Regions from separate parts of the Saccharospirillum sp. HFRX-2 genome, predicted to be linked through region 2. Evidence: predicted binding sites of a transcription regulator. Region 2 holds the regulator's gene; each other region holds the start of a gene.
What was found. Region 2 encodes sigma-54, which starts transcription at its own class of promoters, with help from an activator protein. Its sites were predicted from a motif close to TGGCACNNNNNTTGCTNT; they were not measured.
Positions count from the first base shown of each region.

Region 1: a site for sigma-54 is predicted at 1,915-1,932, ahead of glnK (P-II family nitrogen regulator). Genes of this name have one in related genera too.
Region 3: a site for sigma-54 is predicted at 1,786-1,803, ahead of flgF (flagellar basal-body rod protein FlgF). Genes of this name have one in related genera too.
Region 4: a site for sigma-54 is predicted at 1,493-1,510, ahead of ABMA60_RS10605 (sugar phosphorylase). Genes of this name have one in related genera too.

Region 1 covers NZ_JBEBMU010000001.1:423,564-427,513, reverse strand. Annotated here, with positions in the region: gene ABMA60_RS02155 (ammonium transporter) at 126-1,391, opposite strand; gene glnK (P-II family nitrogen regulator) at 1,425-1,763, opposite strand; gene ABMA60_RS02145 (accessory factor UbiK family protein) at 2,202-2,462, shown strand; gene ABMA60_RS02140 (hypothetical protein) at 2,541-3,107, shown strand; gene ABMA60_RS02135 (aspartoacylase) at 3,104-3,950, opposite strand, start outside.
Region 2 covers NZ_JBEBMU010000007.1:14,891-18,840, reverse strand. Annotated here, with positions in the region: gene hpf (ribosome hibernation-promoting factor, HPF/YfiA family) at 1-277, opposite strand, end outside; gene ABMA60_RS14190 (RNA polymerase factor sigma-54) at 425-1,954, opposite strand; gene lptB (LPS export ABC transporter ATP-binding protein) at 2,016-2,741, opposite strand; gene lptA (lipopolysaccharide transport periplasmic protein LptA) at 2,742-3,248, opposite strand; gene lptC (LPS export ABC transporter periplasmic protein LptC) at 3,268-3,834, opposite strand; gene ABMA60_RS14170 (KpsF/GutQ family sugar-phosphate isomerase) at 3,834-3,950, opposite strand, start outside.
Region 3 covers NZ_JBEBMU010000006.1:129,468-133,417, forward strand. Annotated here, with positions in the region: gene flgH (flagellar basal body L-ring protein FlgH) at 1-172, opposite strand, end outside; gene flgG (flagellar basal-body rod protein FlgG) at 189-977, opposite strand; gene flgF (flagellar basal-body rod protein FlgF) at 991-1,737, opposite strand; gene ABMA60_RS13445 (flagellar hook-basal body complex protein) at 2,059-3,950, opposite strand, start outside.
Region 4 covers NZ_JBEBMU010000004.1:127,827-131,776, reverse strand. Annotated here, with positions in the region: gene ABMA60_RS10605 (sugar phosphorylase) at 1-1,318, opposite strand, end outside; gene galU (UTP--glucose-1-phosphate uridylyltransferase GalU) at 1,573-2,421, shown strand; gene ABMA60_RS10595 (GNAT family N-acetyltransferase) at 2,485-2,949, shown strand; gene ABMA60_RS10590 (serine hydrolase domain-containing protein) at 3,015-3,950, shown strand, end outside.

The sequences.
Region 1 (3,950 bases), on a different contig from region 2:
CCTCAAGCATAAACCATGCAGATAGCGCGACAAAATAGAATGCTCCATCGACAACAACGGCCCAAAAAGAAAGGCCCCAAATGGGGCCTTCACTCGGACGAGCCTTGCGGCTCAGTTACTGCAGCTTATTTGCTGGCAGCAGTAAATTCCGGATAGGCATCCATACCGCATTCGGTCAGATCGACGCCTTCGTACTCTTCTTCTTCGCTGACGCGCAGACCCATAACCGCCTTGATAACGCCCCAGACGATCAAGGAAGCGCCGAACACCCAGACGAAGATGGTCAGAGCACCCACCAGCTGGCCGCCGAAGGTGGCATCGCTGTCGCTCAACAGAACCGCGAAGATACCGAACAGACCGACAACACCATGCACAGAGATGGCACCGACCGGATCGTCGATTTTCAGTTTATCCAGAGCAACGATGCTGAACACCACGATCACACCACCGATGGCACCGATGATGGTCGCCAGCAGCGGAGTCGGATCAGCCGGCTCAGCAGTGATCGCAACCAGACCGGCCAGAGCGCCGTTCAGGGCCATGGTCAGGTCAGCTTTCTTGAACCACAGGCGAGCGACGATCAGCGCGGCGATCAAACCACCGGCCGCAGCAGCGTTGGTGTTCAGGAAGACGTTAGCCACTTCGTTGGCAACGGCCATACCGCCCAGTTTCAGGGTAGAACCACCGTTGAAGCCGAACCAGCCCATCCACAGGATGAAGGTACCCAGAGTCGCCAGCGGCAGGTTGGCACCTGGAATGGCGTTGATTTCGCCATTCTTGCCGTATTTGCCTTTGCGTGGGCCCAGTAGCAGAACACCCGCCAGAGCAGCAGCAGCACCGGCCATGTGAACGATACCGGAACCGGCGTAGTCAGAATAACTCAGCGAGTACATGCCGAAGACTTCGTTACCGCCCCAAGTCCAGCCACCTTCGAACGGATAGATGACTGCAGTCATGGCCACAGCGAAGACCAGGAAGGCCCACAGCTTCATACGTTCGGCCACGGCACCGGAAACGATGGACATGGCTGTTGCCACGAACACCACCTGGAAGAAGAAGTCAGAGGCGCCTGAGTAAACAGAGCCGCCGTCAAAACCAGCCTCTTCAGAAGCCGCCAAAGCACCTTCAACGCTGAAGTTGGCCACTGTCTCAACACCTGACAGGAACCAGCCGCCGCCGTACATGAACTGATAACCACAGATCAGGTACATGGTGCAGGCAATCGCATACAGCGCGACGTTTTTGGTCAGAATTTCAGTCGTGTTCTTGGCACGGACCAAGCCAGCTTCCAACATTGCGAAACCAGCGGCCATCCACATGACCAATGCGCCACAGATCAGGAAATAGAACGTATCCATGGCAAATTGCAGTTCAAAAATTTGGTTCTGCATCACCCTTGTCTCCAATTGCTATTTATTTTTTGCTCAGATCGCGTCGTTGCCGGTCTCGCCGGTACGAATGCGAATGGCCTGTTCGAGCGGGGTTACAAAGATCTTGCCGTCACCGATCTTGCCGGTGTTGGCGGCCTTGGAAATGGCCTCGATTGCCCGGTCCAGCAGTTCGTCGGAAACACCGACTTCTACTTTCACTTTGGGCAAGAAATCGACCACATACTCCGCACCCCGATAGAGTTCGGTATGGCCTTTCTGACGTCCGAAACCTTTTACTTCGGTTACGGTGATGCCCTGTACGCCGATTTCAGACAGCGCTTCGCGGACGTCGTCCAACTTAAAGGGCTTGATAATGGCTGATACGAGTTTCATTTTTGTTCACTCCTTTCCGTTCCACCGTTGCACTGAATTGACAGCGCCGGCTCGAGGGGATCGCCCGTCGCAGCCAGTGCTACCGGAAATCACCCGAGTTACAATGTCCAACGCAACGGTTGGCTGCGATTGGAATCGTGTGCGAGGGGGTAAAGCGAAGCCCGTGCCAACTCCGGTCAATGCGATGAATCAAGGATTTACGTAAATGTCGGGTCAAGGATTGAGCGTTATGCGCACAAAATCAGTGCAGCGCACAAAAGCTGTGCGCCGTCAGTGCACACTATTTGCTCAAAGACGGGATAGGGCCTGAAAATCACGAGGTTAGCGCTGATAGCGTTGCCATCATTGCCACAGAAATTTGAATCAAGTCTCCATCTGGTGAGGCTGGCAACGGCGTCTGCTGCTATTTCCAGCCCTGTTTTGGAGCACGGAGGTGCCATGAAATTACCCGAAGATATGCTCGACCAAATCAGTCGTCAGGCCAGTGCCCTGTTCAGTCAGGGACAGCAGGCGCGTGACGACTTGCGCACCAATTTGCGCAGCCTGGTGCAAGCGCAACTGAGTAAACTGGATGTCGTCAGCCGCGACGAGTTTGACGCTCAGCAAGCGGTGCTGGAACGCACCCGGACACAGTTGGCTGAACTGGAAACCCAGCTGAAAGAACTGGAAGCCAAATTGAGCGATTCCTCCTCATCGTGACTTTTACCACTGGGCTGATTGCCAATTGCCGGCAAGATAAGCTCAGTCCGGCCCCTGCCTTGTTATGGAGATATATCAATGCGTGCACTGATCCTTTTACCCCTGGTGGCAATGCTCAGTCTGCCTGCCTTTGCCAAGGATGCCTTGATCGATATGCAGAACGCCCGCTCCGGCGGCTACGGCGGTCCGCTGGTCAAATACGGTCAGTTGGGCGATGAAACCGCCATTATGCTCGGCGGCGAAGGCGCCGGCACCTTTACCACCGGCGTGCATTCATTGCTGATCGGTGGCGCCGGTTATGGCCTGATTAACGAGCCGGAGTGGGGTAACGGTCAAACGCTGGATATGGGTTACGGCGGTTTGCTGATCGGCTACACCCATCGGCCGGATGCGGTCGTGCATGTTGAAACCAAGCTACTGCTGGGTGCGGGATCGGTGTCTCTGAGTGATGGTACCGACGAAGACAACGGCAGCTTTCTGGCCAGCGAAGTCTCTGTCGGCGCGGAAGTGAATCTGACCGATTTTCTGGAAGTGGGTATCGGTGGCGCCTATCGGCTGACCACCGACCCCGATCTGGATGGCGTCAGCGACGACGACCTGTCCGGTGCATCCGTGGTGCTGAGTTTCCAGTTCGGGCAGATTTAATCTGGCTGTGACCCGCGCTCTATGGTGCAAGGACGCATCAAGCTCAAACCAACGTGGCGGTCGTAATAGGCCGCCTCGTTGATAAAGGCGCCGTATAACATCTCTTCACCGTCGTAAGGCAAGGTTTCTCCATCCAGGGTGATAAACAGCGGATCGCCCGGCTTAATCGGCTGATAGTCAGCATCCTGCAGATTCGGATGCACCATGGCAGTAATTTCTCCCCGCTCGTTTTCCGGCAACTGCACCTTGCGCACAAACTGAAAACCCGGCATTGACGTCGCCACTTCGGGCGGTTCCCCACGGTTGACCGCATCCAGATAATCCAGGCAATGACCGGTCACCGCCTCAGTCTGCTGATATACATCCCAGCGCAACAAGCCCTGTGGCACCGGCCCGACTTCAATCAGCAGGCCATATTTGCGGCCCAGTGAAATCAGAAAATTATCTTCCAGCCGCTGCGCCGGCTCATAAAACAAGGTCACTTCCGGCATGCATTGTTTGGCGTAAAACGCCATGCCGGTCACCAAGGGATCCTCCGATTTAATCACCAGAGTGACGCCCATATTGGCGGTAGTGGTGTGCAGATCGAGCACAAAATCGACCCGGGGTTCGTCTTTTGGGCCAAGCAATGAATTCAGCGATTTCGCCCGGTTTTGCTCATAACCGCACAACTCATGATCGTTCAGATCATCCCAACCAAACTGGCGGTTCAGATCCTGATCCAGATAACGACGGTTGTGACCATTCGCCTTGGGATTGGCCAGATGCAACTCAGTAACAAAGCTGTCCCGACAAACCTGTTCGGGGTTATTGCGCCAATGCTTGAGCAGATAAACGCCGGTC
Region 2 (3,950 bases):
CCGTTTTTTCCTTGTGCTTGAGCAACTGGCGGTCGAGTTTGTCAGTGATCATGTCAATGGCGGCGTATAAATCATCGTGTGCAGCATCGGCGTGCAACTGAGCCCCCTTGATGTTCAGCGAAGCTTCCGCTTTTTGCCGATTTTTTTCAATACTGAGCGTCACCTGGACGTTGCCGATCTGATCGTAGTGTCGCTCCAGTTTTTCCAGCTTGGAGGCAACATAGTCGTGCAGAGCTTCAGTAACTTCGACGTGTTGACCGCTGATGTTGACTTGCATAGTCCGCTCCTCATGCAGTGACAATGATTCAGGCCATGATGTCGGCCGGCTTCCTTGAGTGCTATCCCTGGTTTCAGTCTAGCTCCTGATTCAATCTTTGCGGTGAGAGGCTGCTACTTCAAGCCTGCAGTCGTTCGAAAATCTGATCTAAATCAAACTCTTACGTTCATTTGACGGAGGAATATGCATGGCCTCCCGGTACTTGGCGATGGTGCGTCGGGCGACCTTGATGCCCTGGTCGCCAAGCAAGGTGGCAATTTTGGAATCACTCAGCGGTTTGCGCGGGTTTTCCGCCGCGACCAGCTTGCGAATGATGGCGCGAATAGCGGTGCTCGAACATTCGCCACCGCCTTCGGTGCTGACATGACTGGAGAAGAAATACTTCAGCTCAAAAATACCGCGCGGGGTGTGCATGTATTTTTGCGTGGTGACGCGCGAGATAGTCGATTCGTGCATCTCGACCGCCTGCGCCACATCATGCAGCACCAACGGCTTCATCGCTTCTTCACCGTGTTCGAGAAAACCGCGCTGATGTTCAACGATATTAGTCGCCACTTTCAGCAGCGTTTCGTTACGGCTTTGCAGACTTTTAATGAACCAGCGCGCTTCCTGAAGATGATCTTTAAGGTAGGTGTTGTCGCTGGAATTATCGGCGCGTTTGACCATCGAAGCGTAGGATGCATTGACGCGCAGTTTGGGCGCGATGTCCGGATTTAACTCAACCAGCCAACGATTGTTTTTGATGTCTTTGCGCACCATGACATCGGGCACCACATATTCGTCTTTGCCGCTTTCGATCTGGTTGCCCGGTCGCGGGTTCAGGCTTTGAATCAGCAGAATAACGTCGCGCAGGTCGTTTTCTTTTAGCCGCGTTTTACGCATCAGTTGGGCGTAGTCGCGTGCGCCAAGCAGGTCCAGATGATCTTTGACGATCTTAAGCGCTTCCTGGCGGCTGGGGGTTTCTTCGGGCAGTTGGTTTAATTGAATGCTGAGACAGTCGGACAGATCGCGGGCGCAAACGCCGGCGGGGTCGAAATGCTGAACGCGGCGCAGTACCGCTTCCACTTCGTCCATTTCCAAGGGGTCGTCTTCACTGGACAATTCTTTGTCCAGGCCTTCAAAAATTTCATCGAGGCTGGACTGCAAATAACCTTCGGCATCGACGCTTTCAATGATGGCTTCGGCGATCAGTCGATCGCGATCGGTCATGGTGGTCAGGTTGAGCTGCCAGTTCAGATGATCCCAAAGCGAGTCGGTGGTGCCGTAAACGTTCTCGAAATTGAAGTCGTCATCACCAGACGGTAAGCCATGACTGGTCGGTGTGTGGGTGTAGATGTCGTCCCAGGATGAATCAACCGCCAGATCATCCGGAATGTGTTCCTGAATTTCCATTTCCTGGCGATTGTCGGAATTGTCGATCAGAGTTTCGGCTTTGGCCCTGTCGCCATTCAGTGAATCGCCATTATGGGATTCGCTGGTGTTGGCATGGTCATGTTCGCCATCGCTGCTGTTGCCGCTGTCGTCTTCGCGAACCTCCAGCATGGGGTTGGTTTCCAACGCCTCCTGAATTTCCTGTTGTAAGTCCAGGGTCGACAGTTGCAGGAGACGAATGGCTTGCTGCAGTTGCGGCGTCATCGTCAACTGCTGACTCATTTTAAGTTGTAAGGAGGTCTTCATAGAGGTGTTAATACGCCTTTGGGCCTGTTAATTACAACGAGTCCTGACGGGAACCTTGCCGTCATAGCCGGAACTGGTCGCCTAAATATACCTCACGCACGGTGGCGTTGTTGAGTACATCCTCAGCTGTTCCTTCAGCGATGATATGTCCGTTGCCAACGATATAGGCTTTTTCGCAGATATCGAGCGTTTCACGGACGTTGTGATCGGTGATCAAAACGGCAATGCCGCGATCGCGCAAATGATGAATGATGCCTTTGATGTCGCCTACGGAAATCGGATCGACACCGGCAAAGGGTTCGTCCAGCAACACCACCGCCGGTTCCATGGCCAGGGCGCGGGCGATCTCTACGCGGCGGCGCTCACCACCGGACAGCGCCATACCCAGGCTGTCGCGGATGTGGTTGATGTTGAACTCATCGAGCAACGATTCCAACCGATCGTGGCGCTCACTGCGCGACAACTCTTTACGCGTCTGCAGCACGCCGAGAATGTTGTCGGCGACACTCAGCTTGCGAAAGATCGACGCTTCCTGAGGCAAATAACCGATACCGTGGCGTGCCCGGGCGTGCATGGGCAGTTTGGTGACAGCGGTATCGCCGACGTAGACCTCGCCATTGTCGGCAGGAATCAGCCCAACAATCATATAGAAGCAGGTGGTTTTCCCCGCGCCATTGGGGCCGAGCAGACCGACGATCTGACCAGGCTCCACGCTGAGGCTGACATCGCGTACCACCGGGCGTCTGCGGTAACTTTTGGCCAGGTGTTTAGCGTGCAATAAACTCATTCAGTCCACCGCTCCTGGCTGGATGATCCAGGTTGCCTGAGGTGCTTCAGGATTTTCTGTCTGGCTGCGTACCGAGCGCACACTGAGTGTTTCTTCAACCAGATTGTATTGGATGTAGTCAGCGTTGATTTCGCTGTCATTCTGCTCCAGGCGCCCGCCGCCTTCGGTGATAATGATGTCTTGTTGTGGCCGGTATTCGATGCGCTGACCTTGCACATGGATCAGCGGTTCGCCGACATTCGGCTGTTCCTGATAGCGCGCCGGTTCGCCACGCGCTTCGAGAAATTCAATCACGCCGGTGGCCGGGTCGCGGGTGACATCAAGGGTATCGGCCCAGACTTCCAGGCTGCCCTGCTTGAGGTGAACGTTGCCCTGAAAATGCGCTTCGCCACTGCCGCTGCGAAAAGCGCCCTGGTCGGCCTGAATGGTCATCGGCTGATCGCGATCTCCGGGCAGTGCCAAAGCGGCACTGCTGCACAGGCACAGTGCGGCGGCGGTCAAGGTCATGCGCCAGCGCCGCTTGGAATCAGTCGACCTCATAATGAATGGCTACCTCGGATTGCAAAGTAAGGACGGGGTCATCCGTCGTTAGATCGGCGTTGAATCCCACGCCTGTGGCCACCTGCGGACCCTGGGTGAGTCTAACAGGCTCAGGTGTGCTGACGAAGTCGCCATTTTCGGTCACCTGCAGCCAGTCGGTTGCCAGTTCCCAGCGAGCCAGGTCGCTCAGCTCATGCACTCTGACGGCATTTTCGAAGATAACGTCGCCATTACTGAACAGCGTGGCGGCCTGTGAGCGGATGGTCCAGTCGGGACCGTTGTCGCGAATCAGCCGCACGGTGGGGACCGTCACCTGACTGTTGCCGCTGTCCTGGTAATAGGCAAAGGAACTGGCCACGGTGTAAAGGCTCGGTTGGCCACTGGTGTCATAGCGGGTCTGCTGGAAGGTACGGATAAACAGATCCGGTGGGTCTTCCGGCAGTTGTAATTCAGTATTGAAGCTCGGCGGTGCTTCGGCCGGGTGCCACCAGATAATAGCGGCCAGCACCAGGAGCGCGGTTGCGATGGGCAGAACCGTACGCAATCGAGGCATCAGGCCACACCTGCACGCAGAATGTCGTGCATATGAACGATGCCGACCGGTCGATCTGCATCAACGACAACCAGAGCGGTAATCTTGCGCGATTCCATTTCAAACAGCGCTTCGGC
Region 3 (3,950 bases), on a different contig from region 2:
CGGTTCCCGGTGGTGCCTGCAAGGCTTCGGCCGGTACCGGCGCAAAATCCGGGTCGCCTGGCTGCGGGAAGGGTTCACCCAGACCCACCGATTGCGTGGTGCTGCAGCCACTGACCAGCAGACTCAAAGCCGCCCAAGTCAGCGCTGTGCGAAGCGGTGTGATCATCTTCATGAGCTTAATCCTCGCGTTACAGGTTCGACGTAATGAAGCCCAGCATCTGATCGGCAGTGCTGACCACTTTGGAGTTCATTTCGTAGGACCGTTGCGTCGAAATCATGTCGACCATTTCCTCGACGATGGTCACGTTCGAGGTTTCCAGAGCGCCTTGAACAATGGCGCCAAAACCATCCAGACTCGGCACGCCGACCTGAGGTGGGCCACTGGCCGCGGTCTCCAGGAAGAGGTTCTTACCCGCGGACTGCAAACCCGCCGGGTTGACGAAGTCGACCACTTCGATATCGCCCAGCTGCACCAGGTTGTTGTTGTCGTTACCGATCACCGCCGTGACGATGCCGTCTTCACCAATGGTGATGGTGCTGGTTTGTTCCGGCACTTGGATATCCGGCTCCAGCAGATAACCACTGGCGGTAACGATCTGACCTTCATCGTTCATATGAAAGGTGCCGTCGCGGGTGTAAGCCAGGTTGCCGTCGGGCAGCAGAATCTGGAAAAAACCACGACCGTTGATCGCCAGGTCCAAAGGCTGCTCGGTGGTGTTCAGATCACCCTGGGTAAAGAGTTTTTGCGTACCCACGGTGCGCACCCCGGTACCAAGCTGCAAACCGGAGGGCAGCTGGGTGTTTTGAGTACCCTGGGCGCCCGGCTGACGTTGAATCTGATAGATCAGATCTTCAAACACCGCCCGCTCTTTTTTAAAGCCGGTGGTGCTGGCGTTTGCCATGTTGTTGGAGATGGTGGCCAAGGAAAGATCCTGGGCTTCCAAACCGGTCTTACCGACCCACAATGCCTTATGCATCTTGAATACCCCCTTAGCTTAACCGCAGAATTTGTTCAGAAGAGCGAGTGATTTCCTCGATCGTCTTCATCATTTTTACTTGCAGTTCGTACTGGCGATTCAGCGCCAGCACATTGGTTAGTTCGTGCACCGGATTAACGTTGCTGCCTTCAACAAAGCCACTGACAACCGACAACGCCGGATCGTCTTCCAACACCTGCTCTCCTTCACGCGGACGGAACAAACCGTCGGTGCCTTTATCGAGGTTCTGCAGATCCGGGTTCACAATTTTCAGACCGTCGATGACCGCCATCTCATTGGGGCCAGCGCCGGCCGGGCGAATGGAAATGGTGCCGTCTTCGCCGATCTCGACTTTCTCATAGGGCGGCAAGACGATCGGTCCACCACCCTGCCCGATCACCGGCTGGCCGGAACCATTGATCAACTGACCGACTGGGGTGACGGAAAAATCACCGCGTCGGGTATAGGCTTCATTGCCTTCGGCGTCCTGAACGGCAAAGAAACCGTCACCGGTAATGGCAACATCCAATTCATTGCCGGTTTCAACCAGGGGGCCGTCGTTAAAATCGGTCGCCGGCCGTTCGGTGTTGGAGAACGCCCGTGATGGGTAATACTCACCAAACACCGGCATGGCGCGTGCCTGCTCCCAGTCGGCGCGAAAGCCGGTGGTCGTGGCATTGGCCAGATTGTTCGAGTGTGACGTCTGCGCCAGCATGTTGTGTTTGGCGCCGGTCATGGCGATGTATATCGCGCGATCCATGGGTAACTCCTGCCGCTATTGGGCTGTTTAACCGCTTATAACGGATAGATAGCGAAAGCCGTGCCAAGTTTTGAAAATGCCTGGAGAGCCAGATTTGGCGGGGAGTTGGCGTAAGTGGCCAGGGACGTGCAGAGGAGTGCGGCAAGCGATTGCCGTGGGCGGAAGACGCTGGACGGGAGACGGGAGACGCTGGATACGCAAAACCCAGCACCAAAGGTGCTTCGTAATTTGCGTCTTCCGTCCGGGCGGCGTACCGCTCCCGTTAAGCGTCCAGCGGAAAAAGGCGCCGTTACCGACGCCATAGCTGGAGAGAACCCAAAACTATCGTAAATTAATAATCGTCTGGGTCACGGCGTTGGCCGTTTCAATCGTCTTCGAGCTGGCCTGATAGTTTCGCTGGGCGATAATCAGGTGCACCAACTGCTCCGACAGATCCACCGTCGAATCTTCCAAAGAGGCCGATTCGATGGTGCCCAGCGAGGCCGTTCCGGGCTCACCGATTACCGCATCACCGGATTCAAACCCTTCGACCCACTCGGTGTCACCGACCGGCACCAGACCTTCGGTGTTGGCGAAGGATGCCAGCGCCACCTGACCCAGCTTCAGTGCTTCGCCGTTAGAGTAACGGGCGTAGATGATGCCGGCGTCGTCAATCTCCAGGTCAGACAGTCGGCCTGAGGCGTAACCATCCTGCTGCAGATTGTTGTTGGCAAAGGTGCCACCGTACTGAGTGGTGCCATCGAACGAGATCGCAAAGTTCGAGTTAAAGTTCGGGTCCGGAATCGGCAAGGCACCGCCCTGAGCTTCCGGTTGACCGATGTAGGCACCGGTTGGCTTGCCGGTATCCGGGTCGATCGGCTTCCAGTTGGAGATCAGGAAGTCGCCGGTGCTTTCCTTGTTCAGGGTACCGTCGGCGTTAAAGTACAGCTTGTGCGATGCCAGCGTCGCCTGGGTGTTCTCCGGGAACGGCAGGTTGGTGTTCGGATCACCAACATTCTCACCATCGACCTGCAGATACACCGTCCAAGTGCTCAGCGAGTTGGGGCGATTCGGATCGGGCGCATCCTTCACATAGAAGAAGCGCATTTCGTGCTCGTTACCGATGGAATCGAAGATTCGCAACGCCCGCGTTTCGTTATAGGTGTCGGAGTCATCCGGGTTGAACTCGTTAATGGTGTACGGCTCGAACGCATCTTCACCCAGGCCGTTGAACAGACCGGCCACATAGGGATCCGGCTCCAACATGGTGTAGCCTTCGTTGAGGATGATATCGACGGAGCCACCAATGCGCGCATTGGTTTCCGCGTCGGCATTGCCACCGAGCACCACCGGTGCAGATCCCTGAACGCCTTGTACCCTCAGGCTATCGGTCACCGTCGGTGATTCGATGCGCACCGAGATGTCGATACCGGTGCTGGAGGTCAGAATCACATCGCCGGTTTCGGTATCGAATTCGGCGGTGATGCTGTTCAACGAGGTCTGCTGATACTGATTGATTTCAGCCACCATCGCTTCCAGGCTGTTCGCTTCAATCACCTGACCGTTGATGTAGATGTTCATGTCACCGGAGTTAACGTAGTTCTGCGACATCAACCGCACTTCGGTTTCCGCCGAGGCGTCCACACCTTCGTACTCGCTCAGTAGTGCAGCGATTTCACCGGCAGTCGAGCCTTCGGGAATGGTAACCAGCTCGCGCTCATCGGCCTCTTCGTTGTAGATGACTACGCCCTGTTCCGGGTAGCCGTTAGTGACCGCAGCTTCACCCAGCACCAGATAATCACCCGCCACCGGCGCAAATTGCAGCAAGCCGTACATGGCTTCCACGGCCAGGTCATCACCCGGCGCGCGGATGTTACTGACCGAAATTTGCGACGGTTCACCTTCGACCGTGGCTTCGAGGATCAACTGCTCATTACCGGCATCGTCCTGTATCACCCGGGCGCGCACACCGATGTAGTCCTCATCGGATACCGCCGCCAACTCACGGTTGATGGCAGCCGCCAACTGATCGATGGAGCGGATGTCTTCGCTCAGACTGATTTCCACGGATCCGGAACGATTGTCTTCATCCGGCAGCGGCACCGTCAGGTTGATGCGGAAGGAGTTTGACCGATCAATGGGATCTTCACCTTCGATCTTGGTAGCGCTATCCATGCCCAAGGCTTGCAATGCCTGCACCGAACCATTGATGTCCAGATCCAGCGGGAAGTTAC
Region 4 (3,950 bases), on a different contig from region 2:
GTGAACCGATCAAACTCTGCAAATAAAAACCGGGAATGCCCTGCAGGCTCATCATCAAAGTTTGCGAACACAGAAAACGTTCCACCTGCCACTGGTCGGCACCGGTGCGGGTGCCTTTAAGCGCGTCGAAATAACTGATGTTGATTTCGTAAGGACTGTCTTTGCCGTTGGGGTTGGCTTTCATGCTGACGTAGCCGCCGAACTGGTGCATGCAGTCGAGCAGACTTTGAATTTCATAGGCCGGCAAAATGCCTTCGAGCGCGCGCAGGCCGATGCCGTCGTGACTGGCGGTGAAATTCAGGTAAGTGCAGTGCGGAGGTGGCGGTGCCAGTGTCATCGCCCAGTTGGTCAGCAGGTCGGCGTTGCCGCGGTTCAGGGTATAGAGCACCAGCGGCGGCAGCGCGAACTGATAGACCATCGAGGCTTCATCGCCCTCGCCGAAATAGGACAGGTTTTCCTCGTGCGGCACATTGGTTTCGGTGACCAATATGACCCAGGGCGCAACGGCATCGACGATGTCGCGCATCAGTTTAACGATCTCATGGGTTTCCGGCAGATGAATGCAGGAAGTGCCCAAGCGCTTCCATAAAAACGCCACCGCATCGAGCCGTACTAAGCGAGCACCTTTTGACAGATAGAACAAAAACACATCCATCATCGCCAGCAGCACATCGGGGTTTTCGTAATTCAGGTCGATCTGGTCTTCGCTAAAAGTTGCCCAGACATGACGAGTGCCACGGTGCGTATTGATGGGTGCGGCTAATGGCGAAGAACGCGGTCGGGTGACCATGGAAACGTCGGTAGCGGGGTCGAGATCGATAAAGTAATTGCAGCCCGGTTCCTGGTTTTGAATGTACTCAATAAACCAGAGGTTTTCGCGCGAGCAATGGTTCAAAACCAGATCGAACATAATGCCGAAACGGCGCGCTAAGGCATCGATATGATCCCATTGGCCGACGGTATCGCGCACCTGTTTAAAGTCGATGACCGAAAAGCCGTCGTCAGAGCTGTAGGGATAAAAGGGCAGTAAATGGATGTTGCTGATCAGGCTGGGATAGAAGGCTTCCAGAAAGCGTTCCAATTGCAATAGGCCCGGTTCATCGCGATTGCGAATGGCATCGCCGTAGGTAATCAGCAGATTGTCGGTTTCATCCCAGTTTGCGCTGCGGGTGTGATGGTAAATAGCGCTCTGATAACGATTCAATAAACCCATCAATTGATCGGTCACCGCCGGGGCGCGTTGTGCACCGTACAGCAACGTCATACGCTGCTCGGCTGATTCTCGAAAAGCCGCCAGACGGGCCTCGGCTTCTGTCATGTTAGTCTCCCTAACCTGATGTATGATGATCACAATTGAAGTAACGCACCATCCTGGTGCCATGCTTCATATTGGTGCAACAATATTAGTGTAAGGACAGTTCCAACCCCAGACCGCCATTGGCGCGCCAAAGCGGTGCAGGGCTGTACAGCTGACCCCAGCTACGCCGGTTATATCGCAAACAACGCGCCACAATTGCGGGTGGTCAGTTAATTGCTTAGAACTGAAGACAAAGCAGAAATAGAGGATAGGAAATGATTCGCAAATGTATGTTCCCCGTTGGCGGCTACGGAACGCGTTTTCTGCCGGCAACCAAGGCGCTGCCCAAGGAAATGCTGCCGATCGTCAATAAGCCCCTGGTGCAATATGGGGTTGAAGAGGCCATCGAAGCAGGCTTGAACGAAATCGGCTTTGTGACTGGTCGTGGCAAACGCGCCATTGCCGACCATTTTGATATTTCCTATGAGCTGGAACACCAGATCAATGGTTCCAACAAGGAAGAGTTTCTCAAATCGATTCGTCATGTGATGGATGAGGGCATTTTCTCGTTCACGCGCCAAAAAGAAATGAAAGGTCTGGGTCATGCCATTCTTTGCGGCGAAACTCTGATCGGCAACGAACCTTTCGGTGTCATCCTGGCTGACGACCTCTGTTTGCCCGAGCCTGAAGAAACCACGGAAAACGTCCTGGCGCAGATGGTCAAAGTCTTCAATCAATTCCGTTGCAGCATCGTTGCGGTGATGGAAGTACCCGAAGATGAGATCCACAAATACGGTGTGATCGACGGCGAAGAAATGAAAGACGGTCTCTACCGCGTAAAAAGCATGGTGGAAAAACCCAAGAAGGAAGACGCACCTTCTAATCTGGCGGTCATTGGTCGCTATATTCTGACGCCCGACATTTTTGAAATTCTGCGCAATACGCCGCCGGGCAAGAACGACGAAGTTCAGTTGACCGATGCCTTGATGACCCAGGCCCAGGATGGAGTGGTCATGGCCTATCGGCTGAAAGGCAAACGCTTTGACTGCGGTTCTGTTGAAGGCTTTGTCGACGCCACCAACTACTGCTACGAAAACCTCTACAAAAAAGGTCTGTTGACCTGATCAAAGCTCAGCCCGGGTCGTTCTGACCCGGGCTTTGTTCGACCTATTTTTCGGAACACTTCTATGTCTGATATTGAGATTCGCGATGGCGGTCTGGAGCATCCGGCCGTTGTTGAACTCCTGGCTGCGCATCTGGCGGGCATGGCTGAACACTCACCGCCGGAAAGCGTGCATGCACTCGATTTGAGTGCACTGCAACAACCGAATATTCAGTTTTGGACGGCCTGGCGTGACGATCAATTGCTTGGCTGTGCGGCTTTGAAAGCACTGGACGAGACGCATGGCGAATTGAAGTCCATGCGTACCGATCCGCGCTTTTTACGGCAGGGCATTGCCCGCGCTTTGCTACAGCACGCTTTGGATCAGGCGCGCACCAAAGGCATGCAACGCATCAGTCTGGAAACCGGCTCAATGGACGCCTTTTTGCCGGCGCGACGGATGTACGAAGCCGTGGGTTTTAAATACACCGATCCGTTCGCCGATTACCAGCCGGACCCGCATTCGGTTTTCATGACCTTGACATTCTAGAGCCGTCGATTGGCAGCATGCTCTGCTAGTCTGTCAGCTTTGCTGTGGGTGCGGAGTAGGTTGCCATGTTTCGACCTGTTGTGATCAGTTGTTTATCGTTCGGGCTTTTAGCGCCGGTTCTGGCCGAGTCTCCCACCGAATCCATTCATCTTGCTGCTGCTCGCTTTAATAATCTTTATACCCTTCAGGTTGCTCAGTCCGGCGAACTGATTCTGGCGGAAAGTTTTAATGGTGCCCGACTCGATCAGCCGGCCAATATCAAGTCGGCGTCCAAGTCGTTAATGTCAGCGCTGGTTGGCATCGCTATTGAACGCGGTGTGCTCGACAGTACTGATCAGCTCATTGCGCCGTTATTGAGTGATCAATTGCCAGCCGATCCGGATCCGCGTTTGCAGCAGATCACCATCGGACATCTGTTATCGATGCAGGCGGGATTGGAGCGCACCTCCGGCCGCAACTATGGTAACTGGGTCAGCAGCAGGAACTGGGTGCAAAACGCTCTGGCGCGTCCGTTCGATGCCGAGCCGGGTGGTCGCATGCAATATTCCACCGGCAGTACGCACTTATTGTCGGCTATTCTCACTCGTGAAACCGGTCGTCCGACCGATGAACTGGCCAACGAATGGTTGGCGCCGGCTGGCATCCGCATAGTCAGTTGGTTGCGCGATCCGCAAGGTATTCCACTGGGTGGTAATCAGGTCAGTATGACGCCGGCGTCATTGCTCGCCTTTGGTGAACTCTATCGTCGTGGTGGTCGGGCAATGGACGGCACTCAGGTGGTTTCACAGCAGTGGATTGATGCCAGCTGGCAGCCTTATACCCGCTCGCGCTACACCGGCGATGGCTATGGTTATGGCTGGTTTCTGCGTGATTTTGACGGCTACGACGGCTACTACGGTTGGGGATACGGCGGGCAGATGGTCTATGTATTGCCGGAGTTGGAGCTGACCATCGCCATCACCTCCAACCCCGATACGCCAGCCGGCCGCAGCGGTTATCGT